Linked DNA regions of Verminephrobacter eiseniae EF01-2. The protein of the gene in region 3 interacts with the protein of the main gene of each other region in a pairwise test. Links are inferred from orthologs where the notes say so. Each region holds a gene or a part of one and is shown on either strand. Other genes may lie near its edges.

Evidence for each region.
Region 1: the proteins of VEIS_RS23900 (region 3) and dnaE interact in binary tests that used the Escherichia coli proteins (3 or more experiments, as listed by UniProt). The link is inferred for Verminephrobacter eiseniae EF01-2 from one-to-one orthologs.
Region 2: the proteins of VEIS_RS23900 (region 3) and ctaD interact in binary tests that used the Escherichia coli proteins (3 or more experiments, as listed by UniProt). The link is inferred for Verminephrobacter eiseniae EF01-2 from one-to-one orthologs.

What each region holds. Positions count from the first base shown.
Region 1 is NC_008786.1:4,958,428-4,962,677, forward strand. The notes cover bases 2-4,102. They hold dnaE (DNA polymerase III subunit alpha), read right to left. Parts: upstream 3,763-4,102; coding sequence 202-3,762; downstream 2-201. Other genes in these bases: clpS (ATP-dependent Clp protease adapter ClpS), read right to left, coding at 2-131; VEIS_RS21705 (outer membrane protein assembly factor BamD), read left to right, coding at 3,899-4,102. Outside these bases: more of clpS, read right to left, coding at 1-1; more of VEIS_RS21705, read left to right, coding at 4,103-4,250. UniProt on the Escherichia coli protein: DNA polymerase III is a complex, multichain enzyme responsible for most of the replicative synthesis in bacteria. This DNA polymerase also exhibits 3' to 5' exonuclease activity. The alpha chain is the DNA polymerase catalytic subunit.
Region 2 is NC_008786.1:1,540,983-1,544,019, reverse strand. What follows is about bases 142-3,029. They hold ctaD (cytochrome c oxidase subunit I), read right to left. Parts: upstream 2,458-3,029; coding sequence 826-2,457; downstream 142-825. Other genes in these bases: coxB (cytochrome c oxidase subunit II), read right to left, coding at 2,495-3,029; VEIS_RS30320 (cytochrome oxidase small assembly protein), read right to left, coding at 705-812; VEIS_RS06730 (cytochrome c oxidase assembly protein), read right to left, coding at 142-664. Also shown: more of VEIS_RS06730, read right to left, coding at 1-141; more of coxB, read right to left, coding at 3,030-3,037. UniProt on the Escherichia coli protein: Cytochrome bo(3) ubiquinol oxidase is the terminal enzyme in the aerobic respiratory chain of E.coli that predominates when cells are grown at high aeration.
Region 3 is NC_008786.1:5,446,086-5,449,209, forward strand. Bases 110-3,084 are described here. They hold VEIS_RS23900 (pyridoxal phosphate-dependent aminotransferase), read left to right. Parts: upstream 110-993; coding sequence 994-2,175; downstream 2,176-3,084. Other genes in these bases: VEIS_RS23895 (CysB family HTH-type transcriptional regulator), read left to right, coding at 110-973; VEIS_RS29420 (hypothetical protein), read left to right, coding at 2,299-2,463; VEIS_RS30995 (hypothetical protein), read left to right, coding at 2,482-2,646; VEIS_RS23905 (hypothetical protein), read left to right, coding at 2,652-3,014; VEIS_RS23910 (VOC family protein), read right to left, coding at 2,945-3,084. Also shown: VEIS_RS23890 (sirohydrochlorin chelatase), read left to right, coding at 1-25; more of VEIS_RS23895, read left to right, coding at 32-109; more of VEIS_RS23910, read right to left, coding at 3,085-3,124. UniProt on the Escherichia coli protein: Shows aminotransferase activity with methionine and histidine as substrates, and to a lesser extent also with phenylalanine.

The DNA.
Region 1 (4,250 bases), 490 kb from region 3 along the record:
TCGTTGAGCATCACCACCTGGTACATCTGCGGCGGCGGGGTCTTTTCGGGGCGGCGCTCGAGCACGACCGCACCGCCATCATCGGGCGCTGGCCGCGTGGCGGGCGGCAGGGTGGGTGCTCGTGTTGCCATGAAATTCATTTTAGCGACCCGCGCGGCCGGCTGCTGCAACACCAGCGGTTGCCGCAGCCAATATTTGCTTTCATGCCGCGCCCGCAGCATCGTCGTACACCACGCGCGCAGAGCCGGCCTGCTCCGTCCAGGCCGCCAACGCGGCATCGCTGGGGTAAAAGCCGGCACTCTCGCCCAGTTGCAGTTCGGCGACAGCGGCCACATCCTCGGCGCTGCAGCGCAGCCCGATGCGCACGCGCAGTCTGTGCAGCAGCGGCTCGCCCTCGTCCGTCTCCTCGCTGCGCGGCGCGAATTCGCGCACCAGGCGCGCAATGTCGGGCAGTTTGTCGGGCGCTTTGTCCCGCAGCACCACATGCAGGTACTTGCCGAACCGGCAGCGCGCTGCGGCCAAGTCCCATACCTGCTGCACCTTGAGCCGCAGCCCGCCGCTGAAATGGTCGGGTTGCAAGCGCCCTTGCAGCACCACGAACTCGTCTTCCTTGAGTTGCTGGCGGTGCCTGTCGAACAAAGCCTCGTCCGCAGAGCTTTCGATGACCCCCGTTTTGTCGTCCAGCCGGAACAGGGCCAGTTTGCCGCGCTGGCCGTTGATGACGCGCAAGTCGCAGACGATGCCCGCCAGCACCTGGGGCTCGCGGCTATCGGTCAGTTCATCGATCGCCGTGCGCACGAAACGCCGCACCTCGGCGGCCACTTCGTCGAACAGATGGCCCGACAGGTAAAACCCGACAGCGGTTTTCTCCTGCATCAGTTGCTCCCTGATGCCCCAGGGGGCGGCGCCCACCAGTTCCGGCTCCTGCTGGCTCGACCCATGGGCGTCAGCGCCCATCATGTCGAACAAGCTGCCCTGGTTCACGTTGGCCAGCGTGGCCGCAGCGAAATCGAAGGCCCGGTCGATGGAGGCGACCAGCGCCGCGCGGTGGCGCTCGATGGAGTCGAAAGCCCCGGCCTTGATCAAGGCTTCGACCGTGCGCTTGTTCAGGCGCGCGCGATCGACGCGCACGCAAAAGTCGAACAGGCTCTTGAACGGTCCGCTGCAGGCGCCCCGTGGCCCCTCCCCGCGCCCTTCGCGGGCGGCCACGATGGCTTCTATGGCCTGCTGGCCCGTGCCTTTGATGGCCCCCAGACCGTAGCGGATGATCTTGTTGCTGACCGGCTCGAAGCGATGCCCGCCCCGGTTCACGTCCGGCGGCTCGAACGCCAGGCCCATCTTGCGGGCATCCTCGAACAACACCTTGAGCTTGTCGGTGTCGTCCATTTCGACGGTCATGTTGGCGCAGAAGAACTCGGCCGTGTAATGCACCTTCAGCCAGCCCGTGTGGTAGGCCAGCAGGGAGTAAGCGGCAGCGTGCGACTTGTTGAAGCCGTAGCCGGCAAACTTCTCCATCAGGTCGAACACCTCGTCGGCTTTCTCCTGGCTGAGTCCTTTTTCCGCCGCCCCCTTGCGGAAGATGGCGCGGTGCTCGGCCATCTCCTCGGCTTTTTTCTTGCCCATGGCCCGGCGCAGCATGTCGGCGCCGCCCAGGCTGTAGCCGCCGAGCAACTGGGCGGTCTGCATCACCTGCTCCTGGTAGACCATGATCCCGTAGGTCTCGGCCAGCACCGACTCGACCAGCGGGTGCGGGTAGAGCACCGGCTCTTTGCCATTTTTGCGGTTGATGAAGCTCGGTATCAGGTCCATCGGGCCGGGGCGGTACAAGGCGTTGAGCGCGATCAGGTCCCCCAGCCGGCTCGGGCGCGCCTCTTTGAGCATGCCCTGCATGCCCCGGCTTTCAAACTGGAACACCGCTTCGGTCTGGCCCTCGGAGAACAGGCGGTAGGTCGGCCCGTCGTCGAGCGCGATCGCGTCGTAGCTGAAGTCCTGCTGCCCCTTGTGGCGCCCGACGATGAACTCGCGCGCAAGCTGCAAAATCGTCAGCGTGGCCAGGCCCAGAAAGTCGAACTTCACCAGGCCGATGGCCTCGACATCGTCCTTGTCGTACTGGCTCACGGCCGATGCGCTGCCAGGCGGCTGGTACAGGGGGCAAAAGTCCGTCAGTTTGCCCGGGGCGATCAGCACCCCGCCGGCGTGCATGCCGATGTTGCGCGTCAGGCCCTCGAGCTTTTGCGCCATCTCGATCACGGTCCTGACATCCTCTTCCTTGCGCATCCGTTCGGCCAGTTGCGGCTCCAGCTCCAGCACGTAGTGGTTCTTGTCGCCTTCCTTTTTCGGGTTGGGCGGGTACTGCAACGTGTACGAGATGCCGGGCTTGGCCGGCACCAGTTTGGCGATGCCATCGCAGAAGGTGTAGCTCATGTCCATCACCCGGCCCACGTCGCGGATCGCGGCCTTGGCGGCCATGGTTCCGAAGGTGGCGATCTGGCTCACGGCGTCCTTGCCGTACTTGTCCTTGACGTAATCGATCACGCGGTCGCGGTTGGCCTGGCAAAAATCGATGTCGAAGTCCGGCATCGATACCCGTTCGGGGTTCAGGAAGCGCTCGAACAGCAGTTTGTATTCCAGCGGGTCGAGGTCGGTGATCCCCATGGCATAGGCCACCAGCGAGCCGGCGCCGGAACCGCGCCCCGGCCCGACCGGGCAGCCATTGTTCCTGGCCCACTGTATGAAGTCCCCGACGATCAGGAAGTAGCCCGCAAAGCCCATCTCGACGATGGTCCCGATCTCGAACTCCAGGCGCGCGAGGTAGCGCGGGCGCTGCTGCTCGCGCTGTGCCGGCTCGGGGTACAGGCACAGCAGACGCTGCTCGAGGCCGTTGACCGAGGCGACGCGGAAATAGGCCTCGATCGGCATGCCGCCGGGCGTGGGAAAGTCCGGCAACTGCGGCTTGCCCAGCACCAGCGTGAGGTTGCAGCGCCGGGCTATTTCCACCGTGTTTGCCAGGGCCGACGGCAGGTCGGCAAACAGCCGCTGCATCTCGGCCGCAGACTTGAAATACTGGTCGCGGGTGAATTTGCGCTGCCGGCGCGGGTTGGCCAGGATGTCGCCTTCGGCGATGCAGATCCGGGCCTCATGGGCCTCGTAGTCGTCGGCACGGGCAAACTGCACCGGGTGCGTCGCCACCACCGGCAGGCGCAACCGCGCCGCCAGCGCGGCCGCAGCCGCGACATGGCTTTCATCATCGGCGCGGCCGGCACGCTGCAATTCGATAAAGAAGCGGTGCGGGAACATCCCCGCCAGCCGCAAGGCCGTCTCGGCAGCGCCGGCGTCATCGCCTTTGAGCAAAGCCTGCCCCACGGGGCCGGCCTGCGCCCCGGCCAAGACGATCAAGCCCTCGGCCAACTCCTCCAGCCAGGCCCAGTGGCACAGCGCCTGGTTTTTGACGACCCCACGGGTCCAGGCGCGGGTCAGTAGTTCCGACAGGTTCAGGTAGCCCTGGTGGCTTTGCACCAGCACGATCAGGCGCGCCGGCGCTGCGCCGGCGGGTCCCGGCAGAAAAATCTCGGCGCCGACGATGGGCTTGACGCCCTGGCTGCGGGTTGCCTTGTAGAACTTGACCGCGCCAAAGAGGTTGTTCAGATCGGTGATGGCCAGCGCCGGCTGGCCATCGGCAGCGGCGGCCCGGGCCACCTCGTCGATCCGGTTGGTGCCGTCGACGACGGAAAATTCGGTGTGCATGCGCAGATGGACAAACATGGCGCCATTGTAGGAAGCCCGACCAGGAAGCCCGACGGCAGCCCTGCCGGGCGCCCGCCTGCCGCCGCTACAATGCCGCGCAGGCCCGTGTTCCCGCCTGTGTTTTCCGTGTTCCATTTGCCGAAAGCCGCCTGCGATGCTGCCCGCCCCACTGCCCCTGGTTTCTGCCCTGCTGCTGGCAGCCCTGCTGGCTGCATGCTCGAGCACCACCGAAGACCGGACGGCGGGCTGGAGCACCGAACGCATCCGCGCCGAAGCGCAGGACGAGATGAGCAGCGGCGCCTATGACAAGGCCGTGCCGCTGCTGGAAAAGCTCGAAGGCCGCGCTGCCGGCACGCCACTGGCGCAGCAGGCCCAGATCGACAAGGCCTATGCACACTACAAGTCCGGCGAAAAAGCCCAGGCCGTGGCCACGCTGGATCGCTTCATGAAGCTGCACCCCGTCAGCCCGGCGCTGGACTATGCGCTGTACCTCAAGGGCCTGGCGA
Region 2 (3,037 bases), 3.9 Mb from region 3 along the record:
CTCCCGACACCACAGCGGAAGGATGGAGCAGGGCTGCCGTCGATGGCGGGGGGACATTGCCGCCCTGGGGGAGAACGATGCCGCCCTGAGGGGCGGGGGGTATCTTGCCGCCGACCTCAAAGAACGTATAGGACAGCGTGATGGTCGCCACGTCCCTGGAAAGGCGCGGATCGATCACGAAGGCCACCGGCCATTGCCTCTTTTCGCCGGGCTCCAGCGTGTATTGGTTGAAGCAAAAGCACTCCAGCTTGTTGAAGTGCGCTGCCGCCTGGCGCGGCGCATAGCTCGGAATGGCCTGCGCTGCCATGCGCCGGTCCTGCACGTTCTGAAACTCGTACATCACTGTCGTCAACTCGCCCGGATGCACCTGCACCGAACGCTGGGCGGGCCTGAAACTCCATGGGCCGCGCGCGTTGGCATCGAACTCCACGGTGATCGTGCGCGACCTGTCCACCTGCGTATTCGCCGGCAGCCGGGCATCCTTGCCGGCCACGCCGTTGCCGGGCACCTGCCGCTCGGAGAGCGACAAGATGTTGATGCCCGTCACTTCGCAGATCTGCCGGTAGATCGGAATCAGCGCATAGCCGAAGGCGAACATGCCGGCCGCAACCACCAGCAGTTTGCCGAGCATCTTGGCGTTGGCGCGGTGCAGGTTCAGGCCCATGACGAACCCTCATCGCGCCGTGCGGTATTTCGGGGCGGTTTCATGGCGACCAAGCCACCCTGGCCATGAAGCCGATGAAGAAAACCAGGGCCACGGACGCCAGGATCAGCGCCATGCGCAGGTTGCTCTTTTTCTGTTCGGGGGTCATGGGCTTGGGGTCCTCAACCAATCACGCGGGTTGCGCTGGCATCGAGCCTGGGCGGAGTGGCAAAGGTGTGGAACGGGGCGGGCGACGGGACCTCCCATTCCAGACCCTCGGCACCGTCCCATGGCTTGGTGGGGGCTTTTTCACCCTTGCCACGCAGCGCAGGAACGACCACCGCCACGAAGAAATACACCTGCGCCAGACCAAAACCGAAACCGCCCACGGTGGCAATTGCGTTGAAGTCGGCAAACTGCAATGCATAGTCCGCATAACGGCGGGGCATGCCGGCCAGCCCCAGGAAATGCATCGGAAAGAAGGTGATGTTGAAGAAGATCAGCGAAGACCAGAAGTGGATTCGGCCGCACTCTTCGCGATACATCACGCCGGTCCATTTGGGCAGCCAGTAGTAAATGCCGGCGAACATCGAGAACAGCGAACCGGCCACCAACACATAGTGGAAATGGGCCACCACGTAATAGGTGTCCTGCAACTGAACGTCCAGCGGGGCCATGGCCAGGAACAGGCCGGTGAACCCCCCCATCGTGAACACGAAGATGAAGCCCACGGCGAACAGCATCGGGGCTTCAAAGGTCATCGAGCCGCGCCACATGGTGGCGATCCAGTTGAAGATCTTCACGGCCGTGGGCACGGCGATCAGCATGGTGGCGTACATGAAGAACAACTGGCCGGTCACCGGCATGCCGGTGGTGAACATATGGTGCGCCCAGACGATGAACGACAAGATTGCGATCGACGAGGTGGCATACACCATCGAGGCATAGCCGAACAGCCTCTTGCGCGCAAAGGCCGGCACGATCTGGCTGATGATGCCGAAGGCCGGCAAGATCATGATGTACACCTCGGGGTGGCCGAAGAACCAGAAGATATGCTGGAACATCACCGGGTCGCCGCCACCGGCGGGGTTGAAGAAACTGGTGCCGAAGTGGCGGTCGGTCAGCGTCATGGTGATGGCGCCAGCGAGCACCGGCATCACGGCGATCAGCAGGTAGGCCGTGATCAGCCAGGTCCAGGCGAACATCGGCATCTTCATCAGCGTCATGCCCGGGGCGCGCAGGTTCAGGATGGTCACGATGATGTTGATCGAGCCCATGATGGAACTGGCGCCCAGGATATGCAGCGCAAAGATGCCGGCGTCCATCGACGGCCCCATCTGCAGTGTCAGCGGGGCGTACAGGGTCCATCCTGCGGCGGGCGCGCCGCCGGGCATGAAAAACGAACTGACCAGCATCAGCGCCGCCGGGATCATCAGCCAGAAGCTGAAGTTGTTCATGCGCGCAAAAGCCATGTCGGCAGCGCCGATCTGCAGCGGAATCATCCAGTTCGCAAAGCCCACGAAGGCCGGCATGATGGCCCCGAACACCATGATCAGACCATGCATCGTGGTCAACTGGTTGAAGAACTCGGGGTTCATCAATTGCAGGCCGGGCTGGAACAACTCGGCGCGGATCAGCAGCGCCAAAACGCCGCCGACCATCAGCATGGCGAACGCGAACAGCAGGTACAGGGTGCCGATGTCCTTGTGGTTGGTGGCAAACATCCAGCGGCGCCAGCCGGTGGGGCCGTGGTGCTGGCCGTCGTCATGCGCGTGATCGCCAGCATGCCCATGGTTGTCGAGAACTGCGCTCATTGCCGGATTCCTCAATCGGTGATCAGGTGATCGGTGATTACTTGCCACGCTGGGCCACGACCTCGGCGGGCTGCACCAGTTGGCCGGTCTTGTTCGACCAACTGTTCTTGGTGTAGCTGACCACGGCCGCAATGTCGGTATCGCTCAACTGCTGCCAGGATGGCATCGCGCCATTGGCCGCGCCCTTGAGCACGATCTGCAACTGCCGGGTATGGTCGGCTTCGATCACGATGGCCGAGCCGTCGAGCGACTTGATCGGGCCGGCGCCCTTGCCGTTGGCCTGGTGGCAGGACGCGCAGTTGGCGGCATAGACCTTCTCGCCGCGCTTGAGGATCTCGTCGAGCGTCCAGACCTTGCCCGGGTCGTCGAGCTTGGCCGCCGCCTTCTTTCTTTGCTCGGCCACCCAGGCGCTGTAGTCCTCGGCCGACAGCACCTTCACATGAATCGGCATGTAGGCATGCTCCTTGCCGCACAGTTCGGCGCACTGGCCATAGTAGTCGCCGATCTTCTCGGCGCGGAACCAGGTGTCGCGCACGAAGCCGGGCAGCGCGTCCTGCTTGATGCCGAAGGCCGGCACCAT
Region 3 (3,124 bases):
CCCGCCGGAGTCGAAACCTTTCTGAACTGCCATGAACCTGCACCAATTTCGCTTCGTCCAAGAGGCTGCGCGCCGCAACCTGAACCTGACCGAGGCCGCCAAGGCCCTGCACACATCGCAGCCGGGCGTCTCCAAAGCCATCCTGGATCTGGAAGAAGAACTGGGCGTGGACATCTTTGCGCGCCATGGCAAACGCCTCAAGCGCATCACCGAGCCCGGCCAGCATGTTCTCAAGAGCATAGAAGTCATCATGCGCGAGTTGGGCAACCTCAAACGCATTGGCGAGCAGTTCAGCGCGCAAGACAGCGGCACCCTGAGCATCGCCACCACCCACACCCAGGCCCGCTACGTGCTGCCCATCCCCGTGGCCCGTTTGCGTGACGCCTACCCCAAGGTCAACATCAGCCTGCACCAGGCCACGCCGCAGGAAGTGGCGCGCATGGTCATCGACGAAGTGGCAGACATCGGCATGGCCACCGAGTCGCTGGCCGATTACCCCGAACTGGTCACGCTGCCCTGCTACGAATGGCAGCATGTGTTGGTGCTCCCTGGCGATCACCCGCTGGCCCACAAGGAGCGCATTGGCCTGGACGACCTGGCCCACGAAGCGCTGATCACCTACCACCCGTCGTTCACCGGTCGCGGCAAGATCGACCACAGCTTCGGCGCCCGCAAGCTGCAACCGCGCATCGTGCTCGAAGCCATAGACTCCGACGTGATCAAGACCTATGTGCGCCTGGGCCTGGGCATCGGCATCGTGGCCGAAATGGCCATGCGCGAAGACCCGGTGGGGGATCTGGCGGTGCGACCCGTGGGGCACCTGTTCGGCCAGAACGTCACGCGCGTGGCCTTCAAGCGCGGGGCCTATCTGCGCAACTTCGTCTATAAATTCGCCGAACTGATCAGTGAGCGCCTGAGCCGCGAACTCATCGCCCAGGCGATGAGCGGGCAGGCCAATGACTACGAACTCTGACTTCCACGCCGCCACGCCCCATGACTGAAGCCACCCAAGCCAGCCCGACCGCCCGCACACCGGCCTTGCCGAACAAGCTGCCGCAGGTGGGCACCACCATCTTCACCGTCATGTCGGCCTTGGCCGCCGAGCACGACGCCGTCAACCTGGGCCAGGGCTTTCCTGACTTTGCCTGCGACCCCGCTTTGCTGGACACCGTGACCGAGGCCATGCGGGCGGGCCACAACCAATACCCGCCGATGCCCGGCATCCGCCCATTGCGCGCCGCAGTAGCGGCCAAGATCGAGGCACTCCATGGCCGCCAGTACGACGCCGACACCGAGATCACCATCACTGCGGGTGCAACGCAGGCCATCATCACCGCCATCCTGGCCTGCGTGCACCCCGGCGACGAAGTCATCGTGCTCGACCCCTGCTATGACAGCTATGTGCCCAATATCGTCCTGGCCGGCGGCCGCGCCGTGCGCGTGCCCCTGACGCCCGGCAGTTTCCGCCCGGACTTCGCCAGAATCGGCGCCGCCATCACGGCGCGCACGCGCGCGCTCATCATCAACAGCCCGCACAACCCCAGCGCCACCATCTGGAGCGCTGCCGAAATGCGCCAACTGCAAGCGCTGTTGGCGCCCACCGACATCCTGCTGATCAGCGATGAGGTGTACGAGCACATGGTGTTCGACGGCGCCGAGCACCAGAGCGCAGCGCGCTTTGCGGGCTTGGCGGCACGCGCGTTCATCGTGTCGAGCTTTGGCAAGACCTTCCACGTCACCGGCTGGAAGGTCGGCACCATGGCCGCCCCCGCCGCTTTGACGGCCGAATTCCGCAAGGTGCACCAGTTCAACGTGTTCACCGTCAACACCCCGATGCAGCATGGCCTGGCGAGCTACCTGAAAGACCCCGCACCCTACCTGCGACTGCCCGCTTTCTACCAGGCCAAGCGCGACCTCTTTCGCCAAGGACTGGCAGACACACGCCTGAAACTGCTGCCCAGCGCGGGCAGTTATTTTCAGTGCGTCGACATCTCCTCCGTGAGCGCACTGAACGAATCCGACTTCTGCCAATGGCTCACGCGCGAAGTGGGGGTGGCCGCGATCCCGCTGTCGGCGTTCTATGGCGACGGGTTCGATCAGCGCGTGGTGCGCCTGTGCTTTGCGAAAAAGGACGAGACGCTGCGAGCGGCATTGGAGCGGCTGCGCAAGCTGTGACAGCGCCCGGGTTCGGCAACAAGTCCAGACAAGGCCCCGTCTTTTGGAAAACCCATTTCAGGGCACAATTGCGGGGATCGACCACCCTGTCATCGTTGACAGAATGACCCCCAGGAAAATCACATGCTTACGTTGGAACAGCAAGCCGCAACGCATCAGCGCACCATGATTCGCCCGAAGGTGGCCGTGCAAGCCAGGACGCCAGAGCAAAAGCGCATCGTGACCGAGGTCGTCCGCCGGGTGATCAGCGAACACCACGCCGTGCTGCTGGCCCTGAAAGACCGCTGATCCTGAAGGACCGCTGATTTGCTGGATGTCGATTTCGTCATCACGGTCCACGACGAGATCATTCTGGAATTCGGCGGCTTGGCCGGGTTCGCCGGTGGTGGCAGGGGAGCAGTAGAGTCCGCGTTGCAGCGCGTAGCGAGCCACGCCCTGTACGCCGGTCTGGACGACGTGATCGCGACGTGATCGGCATGGCCTCTCTTTACGCCGAGGCCATCGCCCGAGGGCATGTCTTCAACGATGCGAACAAACGAACCGCCCTGACCTGCGCCATTGCCTACATCGAGCAGCAGGGCCTGCATGTCCGGCAGAACCCGGTGCTCGCGGAGGCCACGGTCATGCTGGCCGAGGGCAGATCGACCAGGGATGATTTCGCCGCGGTCTTGAGCAGTCTGCTATCGGGCGCCAGACAGGACATGGAGCCCGGGCCATGGGGCTCGGGCCGCCACACGAAATGCGTCTGCGCCATGCGCGGGCATGCCACTCAGGCCGCGTACACCTCATCGAGCGAGCGAAAGCCCTTGATCTCTATCGGGTTGCCGCTCGGGTCATGAAAGAACATCGTCCACTGCTCGCCGGGCTGGCCGGCAAAGCGTAGCTGCGGCTCCAGCACGAAGGCCGTGCCGGCAGCACGCAGGCGCGCAGCGAGGGCCTGCCAGTCAGG